One region of the Streptomyces sp. NPDC001617 genome, then DNA from elsewhere that is predicted to be linked to it. Evidence: riboswitches for the same ligand, from Rfam matches in the RefSeq annotation. Region 1 holds a riboswitch; the other holds the start of a gene.
The links. A riboswitch is a leader RNA that binds a small molecule or an ion and turns the genes downstream of it on or off. The one in region 1 is predicted to bind cobalamin.
Positions count from the first base shown of each region.

Region 1 (4,188 bases):
TCCGCGCCCCGGCCCTGATCGCGTTCGTCAAGGACGCGCTGATCTACATCGTCATCGCGGTGGCGATCATCTACATCCCGATCAAGCTGGGCGGCTTCGACGACATCTTCGCCTCGGCGAACGACAAGTTCACCAAGGCGGGCGCGGGCGCTCTGGTCTCGCCCCCGGCGGCCCAGTGGACGTACGCCACCCTGGCGTTGGGCTCGGCGCTTGCGCTCTTCATGTACCCGCACTCGATCACCGCGACGCTCTCCTCGAAGAGCCGCAACGTGATCCGCCGCAACACCACGATCCTGCCGCTGTACTCGCTGATGCTGGGCCTGCTCGCGCTGCTGGGGTTCATGGCGATCAAGAGCGGAGTGGCCGTCACCAACCCGCAGTTGGCGATCCCCCAGCTCTTCGAGAACATGTTCCCGAGCTGGTTCGCGGGCGTGGCCTTCGCGGCGATCGGCATCGGCGCGCTCGTGCCGGCGGCCATCATGTCCATCGCGGCCGCGAATCTCTTCACCCGCAACATCTACAAGGACTTCATCAAGCCGGACGCGACACCGGAGCAGGAGACCAAGGTCTCCAAGCTGGTCTCCCTGCTGGTGAAGGTGGGCGCGCTGGTCTTCGTCCTGACCATGGACAAGACGGTCGCCATCAACTTCCAGCTCCTGGGCGGCATCTGGATCCTGCAGACCTTCCCGGCCCTGGTCGGCGGTCTGTTCACCCGCTGGTTCCACCGCTGGGCGCTGCTGGCCGGCTGGGCGGTCGGCATGGTCTACGGCACGGTGGCCGCGTACAACGTCGCGTCCCCGACCAACCCCGGCCAGAAGCACTTCGGCGGCTCCAACGCCGAGATTCCGGGCATCGGCGAGATGGGCTACATCGGCCTGACGGCGTTCGTGCTGAACGTGGCCGTGACGGTGGTCCTGACGTTCGCCCTGAAGGCGCTGAAGGCCCCGGAGGGCGTGGACGAGACCAAGGCCGAGGACTACACGGCGGACGCCGGCGACCCGGGGGTTCAGGTGGAGCTGCCGCCGGCGACCGCCGGGGCCTCTCACTAGCGTCACGGTGATCGACGGGCCGCCGGAGACACCCGGGGGCCCGTTGTCGTACCCGTCAGGCAGACTCGTGTTCATGGACATCGTGATCCGGCCGGTGGAGCCCGGTGAGTACGAGGCCCTCGGCGAGATCACCGCCCAGGCCTATCTGCAAGACGGTCTCCTGACCTTCGGGGAGAGCGACTGGTACCTCGCCGAACTCAAGGACGTGGCCAAGCGCGCCTCCGCCGCGGACGTGCTGGTGGCCACAGCCGGCGACCAACTCCTCGGCGGTGTCACCTACGTGCCCTCAGGCGGCCCCATGGCCGACCTGGCCCGCCCCGGCGAGGCGGAGATCCGCATGCTCGCCGTGGACCGGGCGGCCCGGGGCAGAGGCGCCGGCGAGGCCCTCGTACGCGCCTGCGTCGACCGGGCGAGAGCCACCCCGCACTGCACCGGCATGGTCCTCTCCACCCAGCACATCATGTACTCCGCCCACCGCATCTACGAGCGCCTCGGCTTCGCCCGCGCCCCCGAGCGCGACTGGCGGCCGATACCCGGTGACGAGTTCACCCTCCTCACCTATCAGTTGACGTTCTGACACGCTCCGAAGTCGCCGCGACACAACATCTGGGGTCGGCACCGCCACCCGACACAACATGTATGCTAATGCTCGCTGTCGCCGCAGGGGAATCCGGTGCGAATCCGGAACTGTCCCGCAACGGTGTACTTGCGTGTGTCCGCACCCATGCCCGCACGCGAGTCCAGTCCGAGGACCTGCCGACAGCGCGCCCGGCCATCCGGCCCGGGCGCCTGACGTCCGGGCCTCGTGGAATGGGCCGGTGGACGCGACGCGCCATGCGCTCGTGAGCTGCCCCCTGCCCTCCCCGAGGCCCCGTGCCGAGCGAGGGAGAGCCCCACGTGACCATCGCGCCAGCCGAACCGGCTTCAGCGACGCCCGTTGTGGACGAGGACGGTCCCGGTTCCGCGCTGCTGCGGACCCTGACCGAACTCACCGCCGACCTCCCCGACGCCGACCCCGGCCGGGTCGCCGCCGCGGCGCTGCGCGGCCGGTCCGCACACGCGGACGAGCCGGAGTTGCGCGAGCTGGCCACGGAGGCGGCGGCAGGCCTGATCTCCGAGGACCCGGCATACAGCAGGCTGGCCGCCCGGCTCCTCACGATCGGCATCGCCGCCGAGGCCGCCTCCCAGGGCGTCACGTCCTTCACCGAGTCCGTCGCCGTCGGCCACCGCGAGGGCCTCGTCGCCGACCGCACGGCCGAGTTCGTCCGTGTCCACGCCGACCGCCTGGACGCGCTGATCGACCGTCAGGCCGACGACCGCTTCGGCTACTTCGGCCTGCGCACCCTGCACAGCCGCTACCTCCTGCGCCACCCGATCACCCGCAAGGTGATCGAGACGCCCCAGCACTTCCTGCTGCGTGTGGCGAGCGGCCTCGCCGAGTGCGCTGTGCTCAATTCAGAGACCGGGACCCGCGCCCTGGACGAAGTCGCCGCCCTCTACGGCCTGATGAGCCGCCTCGAGTACCTCCCCTCCTCCCCCACCCTCTTCAACTCCGGTACCCGGCACCCCCAGATGTCGTCCTGCTACCTCCTCGACTCCCCGAAGGACGAGCTGGACTCCCTCTACGAGCGCTACCACCAGGTCGCCCGTCTCTCGAAGCACGCCGGTGGCATCGGCATCGCCTACTCCCGCGTCCGTGGCCGCGGTTCGCTGATCCGCGGCACCAACGGGCACTCCAACGGCATCGTCCCGTTCCTCAAGACCCTCGATGCCTCGGTCGCCGCGGTGAACCAGGGCGGCCGGCGCAAGGGCGCGGCCGCGGTCTACCTGGAGACCTGGCACTCCGACATCGAGGAGTTCCTGGAGCTGCGCGACAACACCGGTGAGGACGCCCGCCGTACGCACAACCTGAACCTCGCGCACTGGATCCCGGACGAGTTCATGCGCCGGGTCGACGCCGACGAGCAATGGAGCCTCTTCTCCCCCGCCGACGTACCGGAGTTGGTGGACCTGTGGGGCGAGGAGTTCGACACGGCGTACAGGAAGGCCGAGGCGGACGGGTCGGCGCGCAGGACGATCCCCGCCCGCGACCTCTACGGCCGCATGATGCGCACCCTCGCGCAGACCGGCAACGGCTGGATGACCTTCAAGGACGCCGCCAACCGCACCGCGAACCAGACCGCCGAACCCGGCCACGTCATCCACTCCTCCAACCTCTGCACGGAGATCCTTGAGGTCACGGACGACGGGGAGACGGCGGTCTGCAACCTGGGCTCGGTGAACCTGGGCGCCTTCGTCGACACGACGGCCGGTGATCTGGACTGGGAACGGCTGGACGCGACGGTCCGCACCGCCGTCACCTTCCTCGACCGCGTGGTCGACATCAACTTCTACCCGACCGAGCAGGCCGGCCGGTCGAACGCGCGCTGGCGCCCCGTCGGCCTGGGCGCGATGGGCCTCCAGGACGTCTTCTTCAAGTTGCGTCTGCCCTTCGACTCCCTTGAGGCCAAGGCCCTCTCCACCCGTATCTCCGAACGCATCATGCTCGCCGCGTACGAGGCCTCCGCCGACCTCGCCGAGCGCAACGGCCCCCTCCCCGCCTGGGAGAAGACCCGTACCGCCCGCGGCATCCTGCACCCCGACCACTACGACACCGAACTCACCTGGCCGGAACGCTGGACGGCGCTGCGCCGCCGTATCGCCGCGGTGGGCCTGCGCAACAGCCTGTTGCTGGCGATCGCCCCCACCGCGACCATCGCCTCCATCGCGGGCGTGTACGAGTGCATCGAGCCGCAGGTCTCCAACCTCTTCAAGCGCGAGACCCTCTCCGGCGAGTTCCTCCAGGTCAACTCCTACCTGGTGCAGGACCTCAAGGACCTCGGCGTCTGGGACGCCCGCACCCGCGAGGCGCTGCGCGAAGCAGGCGGCTCGGTACAGGACTTCACCTGGATCCCGGCGGACCTACGGGCGCTGTACCGCACGGCGTGGGAGATCCCGCAGCGCGCCCTGATCGACATGGCGGCGGCCCGCACCCCGTACCTCGACCAGTCCCAGTCCCTGAACCTGTTCCTGGAGACACCGACGATCGGCAAGCTCTCGTCGATGTACGCGTACGCCTGGAAGTCGGGCCTGAAGACGA
Region 1 is NZ_JBSFHA010000104.1:30,254-34,441, reverse strand. It holds gene mctP (monocarboxylate uptake permease MctP) at 1-1,049, shown strand, start outside; gene ACWC09_RS45550 (GNAT family N-acetyltransferase) at 1,123-1,626, shown strand; cobalamin riboswitch at 1,689-1,824, shown strand; gene ACWC09_RS45545 (ribonucleoside-diphosphate reductase subunit alpha) at 1,947-4,188, shown strand, end outside.

Region 2 (4,188 bases), on a different contig from region 1:
ACAGCCCGGGATCACCCATACCGGCAGGCTAACGCCGTACGCGCGGCATCCCCAGACCGATCCACGAGATGATCTCCCGCTGGATCTCGTTGTTGCCGCCGCCGAAGGTGAAGATGACGGCCGAGCGGTAGCCGCGCTCCAGCTCGCCGTGGAGCACCGCGCCCGCCGAGCCCTCCTTCAACTCGCCCACCGCGCCGACGATCTCCATCAGCCAGGCGTAGGCGTCCCGGCGCACCTCGGAGCCGTGGACCTTGACCGCGGAGGCGTCCTGCGGGGTGAGGGTGCCCTCCTGGACGGCGTTGACCATCTGCCAGTTGAGGAGCTTCATCGCGTCGAGCTTCACATGGGTCTGGGCGAGGCGGCGGCGCACCCAGGGCAGGTCGATCACGCGGTGGCCGTCGGCGAGTTTGGTCTCCATGGCCCAGCGCTGGACGTCGTGCAGGGCGCGGATCGCCATGGTGCCGTGGGCGGCGAGGGTGACGCGCTCATGGTTGAGCTGGTTGGTGATCAGCCGCCAGCCCTGGTTCTCGGCGCCGACGCGGCGGGAGACGGGGACGCGGATGTCCTCGTAGTAGCTGGCGGTGGTGTCGTGGGAGGCGAGGGTGGTGATGACGGTGCAGGAGTAGCCGGGGTCGGTGGTGGGGACCAGGAGCATGGTGATGCCCTTGTGCGGCGGGGCGTCCGGGTCGGTGCGGGTGGCGAGCCACACCCAGTCGGCGGTGTCGCCGTTGGTCGTCCAGATCTTCTGTCCGTTGACGACGTACTCGTCGCCGTCGCGCACCGCGCGCGTCTTGAGCGAGGCCAGGTCGGTGCCGGCGTCCGGCTCGCTGTAGCCGATCGCGAAGTCGATCTCGCCGGCCAGGACCTTCGGCAGGAAGTACGCCTTCTGCTCGTCCGTGCCGAACTGCATGATCGTCGGCCCGACCGTGTTGAGCGCCATCAGCGGCAGCGGGACACCGGCCTGGGCGGCCTCGTCGAAGAAGATGAACTGCTCCATCGCCGTCAGCCCGCGCCCGCCGTACTCCTTGGGCCACCCCACGCCGAGCCAGCCGTCCGTGCCGAGGCGCCGGATGGTCGCGCGGTAGAAGCGCTTCTGCGCGGCCGGATCGCCGTGCCGGGCGTAGGCGTTGTCGGGCACCAGCTCGGCGAAGTAGGCACGCAGTTCGGTGCGCAACCGCTGCTGCTCGGGCGTGTATTCGAGGTGCACGGCGCCTCCAGGCATCCCAGGCCGGTCCTGACGGCGCACACGGTAGAACGTGTTCCAGAAATTGGGAATGGCGAGGGACAGGGAAAGGGCCCCTGGTCGCCGACGGCCCATCGGCGAATTCCAGGGGCCCTTTCCGGTGAAATGCTCAGTGCGGGACGGGAGTTGCCTCGGTGACGCTGGTGGCTCGCACCGGTTTCGGAGCCAGCACGCGCTCCGCCAGCAGCCCGAAGAGCAGCCCGAAGGATGTCCACAGAGTGAGCTGGACGGCCAGGGCCGCCAGGCGGAACTGCCAGAGCAGGGTGGCCGAGAATCCCTTCGGGACTTCGTTGACGGACGGCAGGAACGCGTAGGCGAGCCCGACGACGAGGACGAAGAACGCCCCGGCGGCGAGCGTCGCGTTCCAGTTGCCCAGACGGGGTGCGAGGCGCTTGCCCAGGATCACGGTGGCGATCGCGAGCAGCACGCTGAGCAGCACCATCAGGAAGTACAGGGTGGTGCGCTTGCCGATGGTGCCGGGGTCGCCGACGGACGGCGGGTTGGCGGGGTACTTCAGGAAGGGCACGACGTACACGGCGATCAGGCCGGCGACCGCCAGGAGCAGCGCGCTCGCGCGCGGTCCGAAGCGGCCGATGCGGCCCAGGGCGAAGCAGTACGAGAGGGCGGCGATGCCGCCGAACGCGACGCCGTAGACGAGGACACCGGTGGCAAGGCCCGCGGTGGACTGCATCGTGCGGCTGACGACTTCCATGCCGTGCTCGTGCGAGTGCGCGTCTTCGTAGGCGATGGCCGCGTCGACGCGCGGTTCACCGAGGAAGTAGGCGACGACCAGGGCGAGCAGGCCCGCGGCGAGTCCCGCGAGCATGCCGCGCACCAGGAGGTTGCGGACGGTTGCGGAGTTCATGGGCTCGTACGTGCTTCCTGGCAGCCGTCAGTGGCAGGGGAAGCCGAGCAGATGGCGGGCGTCGTGCACCCACTCATGGACGTCGGATCCGCTCATCACGGAGGTGGCGCCCTGCTCGGCGCCGACGAAGTAGAGCAGGACCAGCATCAGGATGCCGAAAAAGACCGCCCAGGGGACGATCGCGCCGATCGGCAGCTTCGCCGGTACGACGGTGGGAGTGGTGGTCGGCTGAGCGACAGACTGCGCCATGGCAGGCCCTCCTGGGGAACTCGCGTCCCGTTTCGGTGGTGCACAGGACGACGGGGCGGGTCTGACTCACCCAGCCCGCACCGAGGGTGCGGGCCCGGCTTACAGTGGCGCGACCGTGCCGGCTTCTCACCGGCTTCCGCTGTGCCGTCGTCGATATCGATCGTCGATATCGTCCGTGAAGGTACCGCGAAGCCGAGGTGCGGCCAAGAGCGCGTAGGGGCGCGGTAAGCGCCCCAGGTGAGCCGTTTCCCCCGTCTGATCAAGGGACTTGGAGCAATATGCAGCCCGGGAACGAGCGCAGGACGAGCCGAGTGATCTTGATCTCACCTGCGCTCACGGCGGCCCTGCGGGAGGCGCGCTTCGACGACGGCTGCTCCCTGGACACCTCCGGGCTGCGGCAGGCGCAGGCGGCGGCCGACACGCTCCCGGTGCCGGACCGGGCCTTGTCCTCCCCCACCGTGCGCTGCCGGGAGACGGCCGCCGCGCTGGGCCTCGACGCAGTGTCCGTGCCCGAGTTGGCGGGACTGGACGCGGGCCGCTGGCGCGGGGCGACGCTGGCGGAGGTGGGCGAGCGGGAGCCGGATGCGCTGGTCCGCTGGCTGGCCGACCCGGACTCGGCACCGCACGGCGGGGAGTCGGTGCGGGCGGTGTGCGACCGGGTGGCCCAGTGGCTGGAGTCGGCGACGCGGTACATGGGCCGCACGGTGGCCGTGGTCGAGCCCGAGGTGGTGCGGGCCGCGGTGGTACGGGGCCTGGGCGCACCCGAGTCGGCGTTCTGGCGTACGGACGTGCCACCACTGACCGCTGTCGAACTCAGCGGCAGGGTGGGGCGGTGGAACGTACGGATCGGGCGACCGCTCGGCGGCGCGGATTGAGCGGCACGGATTGGGCAGCGCGGATCAAGCGGCGCGGATTGGACGGCGTTTCGGATTGGGCGGCGCGCCACGGCCCGCCCGCGTGCGTCAGTTCAGCGTGCCCAGGAAGTCCGTGCACGCCCGTGCGCACTCGCGGCAGGCCTTCGCGCCGTCCTCGGCGCCCGCCAGCCGGTCGAAGGCGTGCGCGCACTCCAGGCACACGGTGCGGCACCACTCCACCTGGATGCGGATGCCGGCCTCGTCCAGGCGGTTCTGCTCGGACAGCACACGGCAGGTCGCGTCGCACACCTCCGCGCACATGATGCCCTTGCGCCGTACGAGTTCCTGCTCCTCCGTCCCGTCCGGGTCCACGAGGCTCGCGCGCAGAGCACACGCCCGAGCGCACTCGGTACACGCCTGCGCGCACGCGAAGCGGTCCTCCAGGAACCGGAAGAGCTCCTGCTGGGATGTCGTCGTAGTCACACGGTTCGGGTAGCCGGTGCCCACCGCGTCAAACACGGCGTTCACCAGGGTTTGCACCGCCCTCCCGCCTCGGGGCCGGGGTGACCCGGGTTCACGCCGGAGGCCCCGGGTACTCGCGGGCCATGAACAGTGCATCGATGGTCTTCGCCGCCGGCAGCGCCGCCGCTCTGGGACTCATCGCGGCCGGTGTGGTGATCGTGGCCGTGCTGATCGGCGCCTTCGTGCTGGGCGCCCGGATCCGGCGCCGCGAGCCCGCTCCGCCGCGCCCGGACGAACAGCCCCGGCTCCCGGACGAGGGCCCGGTCCGCGAACTCCTGGAGAACCGCGAGCCGGCCGAGGTGCCGCGCGGTGACCGCCGGCTGACCCCGCACGAGCTGCCCGGCCACGGCAATTCACCGACCCGGTCGGCCCCGTCGAAGGAGCGGCCGCGCTGGAGTGGCGGGAGCAGCGGGTCGTACGGCAGCGGCGGGTCCGGCGGCCGTTGACGAACGGCG
Region 2 is NZ_JBSFHA010000006.1:188,956-193,143, forward strand. It holds gene ACWC09_RS07425 (oxygenase MpaB family protein) at 1-19, opposite strand, end outside; gene ACWC09_RS07430 (acyl-CoA dehydrogenase family protein) at 29-1,207, opposite strand; gene ACWC09_RS07435 (CbtA family protein) at 1,353-2,108, opposite strand; gene ACWC09_RS07440 (CbtB domain-containing protein) at 2,136-2,357, opposite strand; cobalamin riboswitch at 2,393-2,550, opposite strand; gene ACWC09_RS07445 (histidine phosphatase family protein) at 2,636-3,232, shown strand; gene ACWC09_RS07450 (ferredoxin) at 3,320-3,694, opposite strand; gene ACWC09_RS07455 (DUF6479 family protein) at 3,817-4,179, shown strand.
Region 2: it holds a riboswitch for cobalamin, as region 1 does, so the genes downstream of both, ACWC09_RS07440 (CbtB domain-containing protein) here and ACWC09_RS45545 (ribonucleoside-diphosphate reductase subunit alpha) in region 1, are expected to answer to the same signal.